DNA from 2 places in the Rhizobium sp. OAE497 genome. Region 1 is predicted to be linked to the other one. Evidence: riboswitches for the same ligand, from Rfam matches in the RefSeq annotation. Region 1 holds a riboswitch; the other holds the start of a gene.

Region 1 (6,805 bases):
ACCTCCGTCAAGGCGGTCAACGGCAAGACGATCACGCTCACCTATCAGGGCAAGGAAAAGACGATCGCCATTCCCGATGGCACGCAGATCGTCACCATCGCGTCGGCTACCAAGGATGATCTGAAGCCGGGTGCTGCCGTCATCGTCACGGCCGAGAAGGCCGCCGATGGCAGCGTTTCGTCCAAGCAGGTTTCCGTCGGCCTCAGCGGCGTCCAGCCGATGTGATGACTGCTAGAGCACCGGAGCCGCCGCCGGGCGGCCGGTGCCGGCTTTCGGCGGTGCGGGTTCTTCGGTCTTCGAAGCGATCGCTTCGAGGTGCAGCACCCGCGGCTTCAGCACTTCCATATAGGTCTCGGAGCGGCCGATATAGATCATCGCCGTATCAGGCAGCGCCGTCAGCAGGTTGGTGAGCGTCGTCTGCCACTCCGGTTCGAGACCTTCGAGCACTTCGTCAAAGACCACCCAGCGCGGCCGCACGAGCAGAAGCCGGGCAAAGCCGATGGCCTTCTGCTCGTCGGAATCCAGCACCTTGTCCCAGCGCGCACGCGTATCGAGACGGCCGATGAGCTGACGCAGCCCGGCCTTCTCCATCGCAGCTTCGATATCTTCGTTCTTGTAGGAACCGGCAGGTTCGGGGAAGCAGAGCGCCTCGCGCAGCGTGCCGCCGGGGATATAGGCAACCTGCGGGATGAACAGCATGTCGTCGGATGGCGGCAGGCCCATCGTGCCGCTGCCGCAGGGCCACAGACCGGCCATTGCCTGGAACAGCAGCTTGCGATTGACGTTGTGATCGCCGTTGATCATCACCTTCTCGCCGGCCTTCAGCGTGACGTCAGGCTCGTGCACACGGAAGCCGCCGCACTGGTCGACTTCCTCGCCGAGCTTTGCGGCGATCGTCACGTTCTTCATCACAAGCCGGTCGGCCGCTGTGTCCTCGTAGGCGATGACATTCTTCGGGTTCATCGCGTCATCCATGTGCTGAAGCGCATGGCGGAAATCGGTGACGCGGTTCAGCGTTGCGCGCCATTCGGCGATCGGGCCGAAATTGGCGACATACCAGCGCAGCGCCGTATTGACCTGGTTGAAGGCGCCGACCGACATCATCAGCTCACCGAAGGTCAGGCCGCCGGAGAAATAGGCAGGGGCAGCGACGATGATCGGGATAACGATGACGAGCCAGCCATAGCCGGCAGAGACCCAGGTGAGATTGGTATTCGCCATCGTCAGCCGCTTCAGGACGGCGAGAACGGTGCTGATATCGATATTGATGCGCTGGCGCTCGTTTTCCTCGCCCTTGGCAACGGTGATCGCCGGCATGTTCTCGTTGGCATGCATCAGCGAGAAACGTAGCTCGGCTTCCTTCGAGAAGCGCTCGGCATTGATCGGCACCAGCTTGCGGCCGACGATCTGGCTGAGGATCGATGCCGAGGCGGCATAGAAGACCGCCGCCCAGACCATGTAGCCGGGGATGGCGAAGGAATAGGTGCTGAAGTGGAAGACGAAGCCGCTCGACAGTTCCCAGAGAACGCCGATGAAGCTGACGAGCAGAATGGTGGATTGGATGAGCCCGAGAACGAGGCCGGTGGTACTTTCCGCCAGGTTGCGGGCGTCTTCATGCAGGCGCTGGTCGGGATTGACGCCGATCAGGCCGCTCGAGGCCAGCCGAAGGGCTCGCTTGCGCTTCAGCCATTGATCGACGAGATCGCGTGTCAGGCCCTCGCGCATGTAGAGCGCGGTCATCTGGTTCAGCCATGCCTGGCCGACATTGAGCAGCAGGAGAGAACCGGCGATCAGGCCGAAGACCTGCAGCTGGTGGAAGAATTCGGTGACATCGCGCCGCTGCAGCGAATCGTAGAAGGGTGCGTTCCAGCGGTTCAGGACCACCTGGCCATAGGCCGTCGCCAGGATGACGGCGAGCAGAATTGCCGCGAGCGACAGGATTTTGCCGCGCACTTTGGAGGCCCAGAAAGCCTGAAACATCAATTTAAGGCGGTAGCCGAGGCTCAGGTCATATCCGACCCGGTCTCGCCGCTGACCGCCAGCCGCGCCTTTGGCGTCGTCCGTCATCACGCATTCCCGTACAGCATCGCCCCTGATTAACATGGTAGCGCGCACTGTCCATCAACAGATTCTACCAGTCATTAATGCGTGAGTTACCTTGCGCCAAGGCGCCGCATGCGAATCCTCATTGATTCGCGCCGCTGTCAGCGCTATCTAGAAGACCTCGTGGTGATTTGGCCGGCCGGCTTGCAGCCACGTTAAATAAGTCGCTAAAGGGCCGCGTGCGGACCGGTAGCGATTCTTTCGTTGCCGGTTTTTTATTTGCCGGTTGTTCTGTTCGATCGAGTGAATGCGATGCCCATCAAGATTCCTGACACGCTCCCCGCTTTCGAAACCCTCGTTCAGGAGGGGGTTCGGGTGATGACCGAAACGATGGCTATCCGCCAGGATATCCGTCCGCTGCAGATCGGGCTTCTCAATCTCATGCCGAACAAGATCAAGACCGAGGTGCAGATGGCGCGCCTCGTCGGCGCCTCGCCGCTGCAGGTCGAGTTCTCGCTGGTGCGCATCGGCAATCACAAGGCCAAGAACACCTCCGAAGACCATCTGCTCGCCTTCTACCAGACCTGGGAAGAAGTGAAGCACCGCAAGTTCGACGGTTTCATCATCACCGGCGCGCCGATCGAGCTGATGCCCTATGAAGACGTCACCTATTGGAAGGAGATGCAGGACATCTTCGAATGGACGCGCACCAACGTGCATTCGACGATGAATGTCTGCTGGGGAGCGATGGCGGCCATCTACCATTTCCATGGGGTGCCGAAGCATGAGCTCGGCGAAAAGGCCTTCGGCGTCTACCGCCACAAGAACCTGAAACCCTCTTCCGTCTACCTCAACGGTTTCTCCGACAATTTCGAAATCCCGGTCTCCCGCTGGACCGAGGTTCGCCGTGCCGATATCGAAAAGGCATCTGGTCTGGAAATCCTGATGGAATCGAACGAGATGGGCGTCTGCCTCGTTCAGGAAGAAGCGGCCAAGCGGCTCTATATCTTCAATCACGTCGAATATGACTCGACGTCACTGTCGGACGAGTATTTCCGCGACGTGAATGCCGGCGTGCCGATCAAGATGCCGCATAACTATTTCCCGCATAACGATCCGGCCCTTCCGCCGCAGAACCGCTGGCGCAGCCACGCGCATCTGCTCTTCGGCAACTGGATCAATGAAATCTACCAGACGACGCCCTACGAGCTCAGCGAGATCGGAACGAAAATCTGAGGGCTTATCAATCTGTTGACGTTGCGCCGCTGGCCTTGATGCCGCGGCGCTTCTTTTTTGCCTTTGGCAGTTGCGGTTCGCGGAAAATGGGGGCAGGTTCGCTGCCGGAAAGCGAACAGATTTCAGGACGATGGATAGATGGCTGAACAGCTGAAGCGGGAAGTTTTCGGAACGACGAAGAATGGCGAGACCGTCTATCGCGTCGAGATCAAGGGCGGCGGTCTGACGGCCAAGATCATGACCTGGGGCGCGGTCATCCAGGATCTGCGGCTCGACGGCCATGAGGCGCCGCTGCTGCTCGGCTTCGACAATTTCGCCGACTATCCGGCCTATTCCTCCTATTTCGGCGCGACGCCCGGCCGCTGCGCCAATCGCATCGGCGGCGGCAAATTTACGCTCGACGGCAAGGCCTACCAGCTGGAGCTCAACGAGAAGGGTATCTCGCATCTGCATGGCGGCAGCGACAATATCGCCAAGCGCAACTGGACAATCGTCGAGCATGATGTCGATCGCGTCGTGCTGAAGATCGTCGATCCCGATGGCCGCGCCGGCTATCCGGGCAATTGCACGATCCAGGCGACCTACCGGGTCCATGGCAACGGCGAGTTCTCGATCGTCTATGAATCGACATCGGATCAGCCGACGCTCGCCAATGTCTGCCAGCACGCCTATTTCAATCTCGATGGCCGTGACGATGCACTCGGCCACGACATCATGATCGCCGCCGACCATTATCTGCCGACCGACGAGCGGCAGATCCCGACCGGCGAGCTGCGCCCGGTCGACGGCACCACCTTCGATTTCCGCGAAATGACCTCGATGAAGCGTTTCGAGGGCTCCGAGCAGGCGCTCTACGACCATAATTTCTGCCTGTCGAAGGACCGTGTCGCCAAGCGCTCGGTCGTCCTGGCGCGCAGCGTCAATTCCGGCGTGTCGCTGGAAGTACGCACGACCGAGCCCGGCGTGCAGTTCTATGCCGGCTTCAAGCTCAATGTCGCGGTGCCGGGTCTCGATGGCCGCAAGTATGGCCCGTTTGCCGGTTTCTGCCTGGAAACGCAGGTCTGGCCCGATGCGATCAATCACGAGGGCTTCCCCAATGCCGTGCTGCGGCCGGGTGAGGTGCTGCGTCAGGAAACGGACTACATTTTCAGCAAGAGCTAAGCCGCTTCACCATCGCCGTTTTCGAAACCCTCGTGACCCCGTCACGAGGGTTTTGTGTTTTTGGCGTAGATTCATCTTGAAGAGTGGTTCTAGATAGGTTCTAATCACTTTTCATGGATAGAACCAGTCTGATAGCAGAGCTGAATGCGCGCGGACTGCGCGACGAGGCGTCCACCGGCCCGCTTTACAAGCGGCTGGCGCTGGCCTTGACCGGCCTCATTCAGGAAGGACTGCTGAAGCCCGGCGCGGCATTGCCGGGCGAACGTGATCTTGCCGAAGCGCTGAAGCTCGGCCGTGTCACCGTCAGAACCGCCTATCGCGACCTGATGTCGTCGGGTGCGCTGGAATCGCGCCATGGCAGTGGCACATTTGTCTCGGCGCGGGTCGAACGCATGGAGCAGCCGCTCTGGCGCCTCTCCTCCTTCTCGGCCGATATGCGCTCGCGCGGGCGCTCACCTGCCGCAAAAATTCTGTCGAGACAGATCAACCAGCCCTCGCCGGAAGAATCCTTTCTCCTAGGTCTCAGTCAGGATGAGCCCGTGCTGCGGCTTGACCGACTGCGCCTGGCCGATGGCCTGCCGCTCGCGATCGAGCGCGCCGTCGTTCCGGTGAAATTCGTCGGCGAGCATGCCGGTGGCGAGGGATCGCTTTACGATGCGCTGGCTGCCAGCGGACACAAGCCCGTACGGGCGCTGCAGCGCCTGACGGCGGTGACGCTCGACCCTTCTTCGGCCGCGATGCTGAACGTCAAGGCCGGTGCGCCTGCGCTGCTGATCGAGCGGATTTCCCGCCTCGAAGACCAGCGCGTCGTTGAATATACCCGCTCGCACTATCGTGGCGATGCATATGATTTTGTTGCAGAATTGAGAATTGGAGATGAGCTATGAGTGAGAACAAGTCGCTGATGTTGCAGGAGGCGGGTCAATCGCCGGACGTGGTGGCGACCCTCCTCGAAAAGGAAAAGCCGGCCTTCGCGGAGATCGCCAAACTGTTCTCCTCGGCCCGGCCGAGCGTGGTGACGACGGCAGCGCGCGGGTCCTCCGACCACGCGGCGACCTTCTTCAAATATCTTTTCGAGATCAGCTGCGGTGTACCGGTCGCTTCGGTCGGCCCGTCGATCGCTTCGGTCTATGGCGCGCCGCTGCATCTGAAGGGTGGCATTCACTTCACGGTTTCGCAGTCGGGTGCCAGCCCTGACATCGTCGCCCTGCAGGAAGCAGCCAAGAAGGGTGGCGCAACGACGATCGCCGTCGTCAACGTCACCGACAGCCCGCTCGGCAATCAGGCCGATATCGTGCTTGGCCTGAATGCCGGACCCGAGAAGAGCGTCGCCGCGACCAAGTCGTTCATCGCTTCCGTTGCCGCACTGGCTGGTGTTACCGCTGCAATCGGCGGCAAGGCCGATCTGCAGGCTGCCCTGCAGAAGCTTCCGGAGGCGCTGTCTGCGACTTCCGGCATCGATACGGCCGCTGCCGAAGACGTGCTCTTCAACGCGAGCTCGCTCTATACGGCAGGCCGCGGTCCGGCTTTCGCGATTGCGCTCGAAGCTGCGCTCAAGGCCAAGGAAACCTCCGGCCTGCATGCCGAGGCTTTTTCGCTCGCCGAGCTGATGCACGGCCCGATGCGTCTCGTGCAGCCGGGCTTCCCGATCGTCGCCTTCGCGCCTGATGACGCTGCCTATGCCAATAACGTCCAGGCGCTGGAGCGCCTGCAGAAGCTCGGCGCGACGACGGTTCCGTTCTCGGCGCAGCCGCTTGCCGGCGTCAACCTGCGTGTGCCGACGACAGGCAACGGTCTGCTCGATCCGCTTGTCTCGCTCCTCGTCTACTATCGCCTGATCGAGTCTGTTACCCGCCGCAAGGGTTTTGATCCTGACAAGCCGGCAAACCTGCTCAAGGTCACGGAGACCGTCTGATGTCCCGGAAGATTTTCACCGGCTCGCGCATCTTCGATGGCGAGCGCTTTCATGACGAGCGGGCGCTCATCGTTTCGGATGGGCGCATCGAGACGATCGCTGCGCTCAATGATCTGCCCGAAGGCGAGCGGATCGTGCTCGACGGCGGCGTTCTCTCCGCCGGGTTCATCGACGCGCAGGTGAATGGCGGCGGCGGCCGGATGCTGAATGACGAGCCGTCGGCCGGCTCGATGTATATCATCGCCGACGGTCACCGCCGTTACGGTACGACCGCCCTGCTGCCGACGCTGATCACCGATACCGCCGATGCGACCAAGGCGGCGATCGAGGCGGCCAAGGAAGCCGTGAAGACCAACCGCGGCGTTGCCGGTCTGCATCTGGAAGGCCCGCATCTGGCGCCGGCGCGCAAGGGCGCGCATCTCGCGTCGCTGATGCGGCCCGTCGAAGACA
Region 2 (6,805 bases), 3.3 Mb from region 1:
CAGCCAAGGCCAAGAAGACGGCTTGAACGGATAGATGCCTTACGAGGCAAACAGGTAAGGACGACATGGCTTCCCCCAAACACTTCCTCGATCTCTCGGCGGTCAGCTCCGCCGATCTGCGCGTCATCATGAATGATGCGATCTCGCGCAAGCAGGCTTTCAAGGCCGGCGCCGGCGACAAGCCGCTCGCCGGCAAGATGCTGGCGATGATCTTCGAAAAGCCGTCCACACGTACCCGCGTCTCCTTCGATGTCGGCATGCGCCAGCTCGGCGGCGAGACACTGTTCCTCTCGGGCACCGAGATGCAGCTCGGCCGCGCCGAGACGATTGGCGACACCGCGAAGGTCCTGTCGCGCTATGTCGATGCGATCATGATCCGCACCACCGAGCATCACCGCATGCTCGAGCTTGCCGAGCATGCCACCGTGCCGGTCATCAACGCGCTGACCGACGATACGCATCCGTGCCAGATCATGGCCGATATCATGACCTTCGAAGAGCATCGCGGCCCGATCAAGGGCAAGACGATCGCCTGGACGGGCGACGGCAACAACGTGCTGCATTCGCTGGTCGAAGGCGCTGCCCGTTTCGGCTATCGCATGAACATGGCCGTACCCCTTGGTTCCGAGCCGAAGGATCACTATCTGAACTGGGCCCGCAATGAGGGCGCCGAAATCCTGCTCAGCCATGATGCCGACCGTGCGGTCGAAGGCGCCGATTGCGTGGTAACCGATACCTGGGTCTCCATGAATCAGGAACATCGGGCTCGCGGTCACAACGTCTTCCAGCCCTATCAGGTCAATCAGGCTTTGATGGCAAAGGCCGGCAAGGATGCATTGTTCATGCATTGCCTGCCCGCCCATCGTGGTGAGGAAGTCACGGACGAAGTGATCGATGGCCCGCAATCCGTGGTCTTCGATGAAGCGGAAAACCGTCTTCATGCGCAGAAGTCGATTCTTGCATGGTGCCTGGGCGCGATCTGAACCATACTGGACGCCACATCCGGCCTGACGGCCTTGTGGCCGCGCGAGCGGAGAGACGCCTTGGTCTGCCGCTCTGAATACTAGGAGTAAGACCATGGCAGAAGCTGCAGCCGCTCTTGGCGAGTTCGATTTCGCCGGTGATGATCATGTTGTCCCGTTTCAGGTTGAAGGTCTGGATGTGCGCGGCCGCGCCGTCCAGCTCGGCCCGATGCTGGACGCCATCCTGGAGCGCCACCACTATCCCGCACCCGTTGCCCGCCTTCTCGCCGAAGTGATCGTGCTGACGGTGCTGCTCGGCACGTCGCTGAAGTTCGACGGCAAGTTCACCGTCCAGACGAAGGGCGATGGCCCGGTCGATCTGCTCGTCGCCGATTTCTCGACGCCCGAGAATGTGCGCGCCTATGCGCGCTTCGATCAGGCGCTGCTCGACGAAGCGATCGCCGCCGGCCAGACCGAGCCCGAACAGCTGCTCGGCAGGGGCGTGCTCGCCTTCACGATCGACCAGGGCAAGTTCAGCCAGCCCTATCAGGGCATCGTCGCGCTCGACGGCGCCTCGCTGGAAGAGATTGCCGGCACCTATTTCCGTCAGTCCGAGCAGATCCCGACGCGGGTTCGTCTCGCTGCGGCCGAACTGCTCGACCGTGACGACAGCGGCAAGCCGCGCCATCGCTGGCGGGCAGGCGGCCTCGTCGCCCAGTTCCTGCCGGAAGCGCCGGAGCGCATGCGCCAGCAGGATCTGCACGGTGGCGATGGCGACGAGACCGGCCAGCCGCTGAAGGAAGACGATTCCTGGACCGAGGCACGCACGATGGTGGAAACCATCGATGCCGACGAGCTGACCGACCCGCAGGTCGGAACCGAGCGTTTGCTCTTCCGCCTCTTCCACGAGCGCGGCGTGCGCGTCTATGACGCCAAGGAGGTCTTCGACCGCTGCAGCTGTTCGCGCGACAAGATCAAGGGCGTGCTGAAGGGCTTCTCGGCAGACGAGATCAAAGCGAGCCAGGAGAATGGCGAAATCGCGGTCACCTGCGAGTTCTGCTCGACGACCTACCGCTTCGAACCGGCCGAACTGCAGCCGGCCGAGTGACGGTCAGTTCAGCACTCTGAGCAGGCCGGGTGAATCCAGGGAGAAGGCGGGTATCTCGACATCGAAGAGCTCGCCTTCATCCGTCTCCATCTGGTAATGGCCGAACATCAGCCCCGATGGCGTATCGAGCGGGCATCCCGATGAGTATTCATAGGTATCACCGGGCTCCAGCCGCGGCTGTTCGCCAACCACGCCCGGCCCCGTCACTTCGTCAACCACGCCGTTCTGATCCGTTATGTTCCAGTAACGGTTGACGAGTTTTACAGAGAGCTCGGAATTGTTGCTGATGACGATGCGATATCCCCAGACATAGCGGTCATCGTCCGGATCGGATTGCTCCTCCAGATAAAACGGCTCGACAACAACTTCTATATCGCGTGTGAGGGCCCGGTACATGCCTTACACCTTAGTCGGGATATCTTACTCGTATCTTATACGGCATTGGCTCCGTCAAGAAATGCCGCTGCATCATCAGTCAAATACAGACGATTGCACGCCGTTTTGATCGTTAATCCTAACATTCAAAGTTAATGACTCTAATAAGGTAGAGCTGGCTTGTCCCTTAGGTGGGGCAGGCCGCCGGACCGGCAAGTCCGGCGGCTCTTTGCTTAGGCGGGGATCTTCGACAGAGCCTGCGCGAAATCCTCCAGCAGATCATCGGTATCTTCGATGCCAGCCGACAGGCGAACGGTGCCTGCCGAAATGCCGAGCTCGGCGCGCGCCTCGTCCGACAGGTTCTTGTGCGTTGTCGTGGCTGGATGCGTGATCAGGCTGCGGGTGTCACCGAGATTGTTGGAGATCGTCACGACGTCGAGCGCGTTCTGCAGCTTGAACGCCGCTTCCTTGCCGCCCTTCAGCTCGAAGCAGACCAGCGTCGAGCCACCGGTCATCTGCTTGGCGATGATATCGGCCTGCGGATGGTCCTTGCGGCCCGGATAGATGACGCGGGCAACCTGCTTCTGCTCTGCCAGGAAATCGGCAATCTTCGCGGCGTTCTTTGTCTGCTGGGCGACGCGCAGCGGCAGCGTCTCGATGCCCTTCAGCAGCGTCCAGGCATTGAACGGCGACATGGCCGGGCCGGTGTGGCGGAAATAATCGTGCAGGTTTTCGTCGATCCACTGCTTGTCGGAGAGAACGACGCCGCCGAGGCAGCGGCCCTGACCATCGATATGCTTGGTCGCCGAATAGATGACGATATGGGCGCCGAGCTCCAGCGGCTTCTGGAAGAGCGGTGTCGCAAAGACGTTGTCGACGACGACCTTGGCGCCGATCTGGTTCGCCAGCTTGGCAACACCGGCGATATCGACGATCTCAAGCGTCGGGTTGGTCGGGCTTTCCAGGAAGAACACCTTGGTCTTCGGGGTGATCGCCTTTTCCCAGTTTTCCAGGTGGCGGCCGTCGACCAGCGTGCATTCGATGCCGTATTTCGGTGCCAGCGTCTCGACCACCCAGCGGCAGGAGCCGAACAGGGCGCGGGCCGCAACGATATGATCGCCGGCCTTCAGCTGGCAGAGGATCGCCGCGGTAACGGCAGCCATACCGGAAGCCGTGGCGCGCGCATCTTCAGCACCTTCAAGCGCGCACATGCGCTTTTCGAACATGTCGTTGGTGGGGCTGCCGTAGCGGGCATAGATGAAGCCGTCGGTCTCGCCCTTGAAGCGCGCCTCGGCCGCTTCGGACGTGTCGTAGACGAAGCCTTGCGTCAGGTAGATCGCTTCCGACATCTCGCCATATTGCGAGCGCAGAGTGCCTCCGTGAACGAGTTGGGTTGCAGGGCGCCAGGACTTGCTCATGCCATCACCTCAAAAACATAAAAAAACCGGCCGCAAATGCAGACCGGTTTCACACCCGGTCTTTTTAGCCACTTGTTTAACGTGGCTGCAAGCCGACCGGCCAAATCACCACGGGATAAAGCTGCAATACTGCCGTTAGCTTCTTGCGTCAATTCCCTGTATTTGGTTTTGTCGGCCACGAACTATGGATGGAGCATGATGGCTCGCGAAACTGGAATTTTGGCCGATCGTGCCATTGCTGCGTTGTTTGAAGCCGGCCGCCTCGTGTCGGAGCGGGAGCTTGATCGCGATCAGATCCAGCCGGCGAGCCTGGATCTGCGTCTCGGCGCCAAGGCTTTCCGGGTCCGCGCCAGCTTCATGCCCGGCCCCTCGCATCTTGTGGCCGACAAGCTCGATCGCCTCAGCCTGCACGTCATCGATCTCTCGGAAGGCGCGGTTCTCGAAACCGGCTGCGTCTATATCGTGCCGCTGATGGAGCGCCTCGACCTGCCCTCCGACATGTCGGCCTCGGCCAATCCGAAGAGCTCGACCGGCCGTCTCGACATCTTCACCCGCGTCATCACCGATTACGCCCAGGAATTCGACAAGATCCCGGCCGGCTATTCCGGGCCGCTCTATCTCGAGATATCGCCGCGCACTTTCCCGATCGTCGTGCGCCGCGGCTCGCGCCTGTCGCAGATCCGCTTCCGCGTCGGCCACTCCATTTTGGGCGAGCCGGAGCTGCACGCCCTGCACGACGCCGAAACGCTGGTCGCTAGCAGCAAGCCGAACGTCTCGGGCGGCGGCATTGCGCTGTCGATCGATCTTACCGGCGACAAGGAAGGCCTGATCGGCTACCGCGGCAAGCACCACACGGCTGTCGTCGACGTCGACAAGAAGGCACAGCACGACATCTTCGATTTTTGGGAGCCGCTCTATAGTCGCGGCCGCAACGAGCTGATCCTCGATCCGGACGAATTCTACATCCTCGTCTCCCGCGAAGCCGTCCACGTCCCGCCGCACTACGCGGCCGAGATGACGCCCTTCGACCCGCTGGTCGGCGAATTCCGCGTCCACTACGCTGGCTTCTTCGACCCCGGCTTCGGCCACGCACCCGCCGGCGGCCGCGGCAGCCGCGCCGTCCTCGAAGTGCGCAGCCACGAAGTCCCCTTCATCCTCGAAGACGGCCAGATCGTCGGCCGCCTGATCTACGAGCACATGCTTGAAAAGCCCGTCAGCCTCTACGGCTCCGGCCTCGGCTCCAACTACCAGGCCCAGGGCCTTAAGCTCTCGAAACACTTCCGCATCTGACCGCCTTGACACCGCCTCCCATCTGTTGGAAGGCTGGTGCTGCGCGGGTGTAGCTCAATGGTAGAGCAGCAGCTTCCCAAGCTGAATACGAGGGTTCGATTCCCTTCACCCGCTCCAGTTGGTTTCAACCTAAGCTCAGTCACATGGCTACAATTCGTTGGCGTTCAGCCCGCTCACTAAGATAGTGGTCGATCGCCGGACAGTCTGGCATTCAAAGCCGACATGAATGCGTCCAGTTTCGGACGGGTAACACGCTTTACTCCGAGAAAGCGCGCTACCAATTCAGTGCAGTCGTCGCTCTTGCCGAGCATCGATACCAGCTTGCTCGCCCGCGCCTCGACCTCCTTATCGGCTGGAAAATCTTTAGTCGTGCGCGCTTTCATAAAGTCTAATAGTTCGATGGCCTTCTCTATTTCTATTCTTTTTTTCGTGTTGAGGTCGATGTACTTCGGGTAAATTATATAGGCTGCAGCAAAAATCTCTTCTAAAGTGAGCTTTCTTCCTCGCCTCTCATTAATTTGCCTATCATCAGTGAGGCCCCATCCCGAATAAAATGGGCATCCAAATGTTGTCACGGGTATTCGTCGCAGCAACGCCTCAAATCCCGCAAGAGAAGTTATGGTGTATACATGATCGATTGTTTCAAGTGAATCGGCAAGGCTAATGTCATTATCCAAAACTAGAGCAACTCCGCGAACCAGGTCAGGATTGGATTTTGCCTCGGCCGTTCCCTGTAAAACTTCAGGGTGAGGCTTGTAGATGATCTGCGCATCTGGATTCTCGCGAATCGCCAACCACACCAAGTCGTTATTGTTTATTGGTACATTGCACCCATATTTTATTGACGCATCACGCTCTACTTGACCGATAACAAGAACCCTCTTTCGCACTTTAGGCCCGTACACTGCGGCAACGTCGGTTGGGCTGCTCGAATTGTATTTGCTCAACTTCGTAGAAAGTAAAATATCAATAACGGTTCGTGCTCGATCTATTAAAAGTGTGTCCGATTTAAAATCATAGGTGTTCAGTATGTCTTCCAAGTCGCTGGGCGCTCGAGAATTGAAGTACATATCTTGGCTGTCGAAGGTCAGTGAAATCGGGGGCGCTTGAAGTGCCCCGAGCGCAACTGATCGCAGAAAGCCGTCCTCCACAAACTGAAATTTAATATTATTTTTATTGCAGAATTTTTTAAGATTTGGGAGGCTTTTGTACTGCCAAGCCAAAACTATAGATCTCGGATCGGCGATGATTCGCCATTTCCACTCAATTTCAAATTCAATTGCTAGTAGCTTGTTGGGTACGAAGATCACATCGTGATCGGGAAACCAATCCGCCATGAAGGTTTTCCATTTGGCAAAACCGAACAGAAACAACGGAGGATTGCCCTTCTGCCCACGGCGCCGTGCATATAGGGAGCTTGCCACCCAGTATGGCGTAGATAGAGCTGCGCTAAAAATTTGCGAGGCAGTAACCATAACGCGCTTCCTTTAAAGATCAAATCATTAATGTATTTAATGTGCCGACAGTCGGCCGCGAAAATGAATTCGATTTTTCATGCTGAACGTTCAGAGATAGTCGTTCTATACCTGAAAAATAGCGAACGTCTGTGTCGATAAATTTATCACAGCAGTACTCAATGCGAACTTCGCGAT

What was found. A riboswitch is a leader RNA that binds a small molecule or an ion and turns the genes downstream of it on or off. The one in region 1 is predicted to bind S-adenosylmethionine.
Region 2: linked by a shared signal. The riboswitch ahead of ABIE40_RS02340 (O-succinylhomoserine sulfhydrylase) and the one ahead of metA (homoserine O-acetyltransferase MetA) in region 1 are both predicted to bind S-adenosylmethionine.

The regions. Positions count from the first base shown of each region.
Region 1 covers NZ_JBEPOA010000001.1:3,713,963-3,720,767, reverse strand. The annotation lists gene ABIE40_RS18600 (hypothetical protein) at 1-225, shown strand, start outside; gene ABIE40_RS18595 (ABC transporter ATP-binding protein/permease) at 232-2,067, opposite strand; SAM riboswitch at 2,217-2,294, shown strand; gene metA (homoserine O-acetyltransferase MetA) at 2,356-3,279, shown strand; gene ABIE40_RS18585 (aldose epimerase family protein) at 3,418-4,440, shown strand; gene ABIE40_RS18580 (GntR family transcriptional regulator) at 4,554-5,327, shown strand; gene ABIE40_RS18575 (SIS domain-containing protein) at 5,324-6,355, shown strand; gene nagA (N-acetylglucosamine-6-phosphate deacetylase) at 6,355-6,805, shown strand, end outside.
Region 2 covers NZ_JBEPOA010000001.1:460,617-467,421, forward strand. The annotation lists gene ABIE40_RS02320 (aspartate aminotransferase family protein) at 1-26, shown strand, start outside; gene argF (ornithine carbamoyltransferase) at 66-983, shown strand; gene ABIE40_RS02330 (Hsp33 family molecular chaperone) at 1,078-2,070, shown strand; gene apaG (Co2+/Mg2+ efflux facilitator ApaG/CorD) at 2,074-2,466, opposite strand; gene ABIE40_RS02340 (O-succinylhomoserine sulfhydrylase) at 2,679-3,863, opposite strand; SAM riboswitch at 3,907-3,985, opposite strand; gene ABIE40_RS02345 (2'-deoxycytidine 5'-triphosphate deaminase) at 4,059-5,153, shown strand; tRNA gene ABIE40_RS02350 (tRNA-Gly) at 5,197-5,270, shown strand; partial or broken gene ABIE40_RS02355 (capsular polysaccharide export protein, LipB/KpsS family) at 5,528-6,490, opposite strand; gene ABIE40_RS02360 (polysaccharide pyruvyl transferase family protein) at 6,648-6,805, opposite strand, start outside.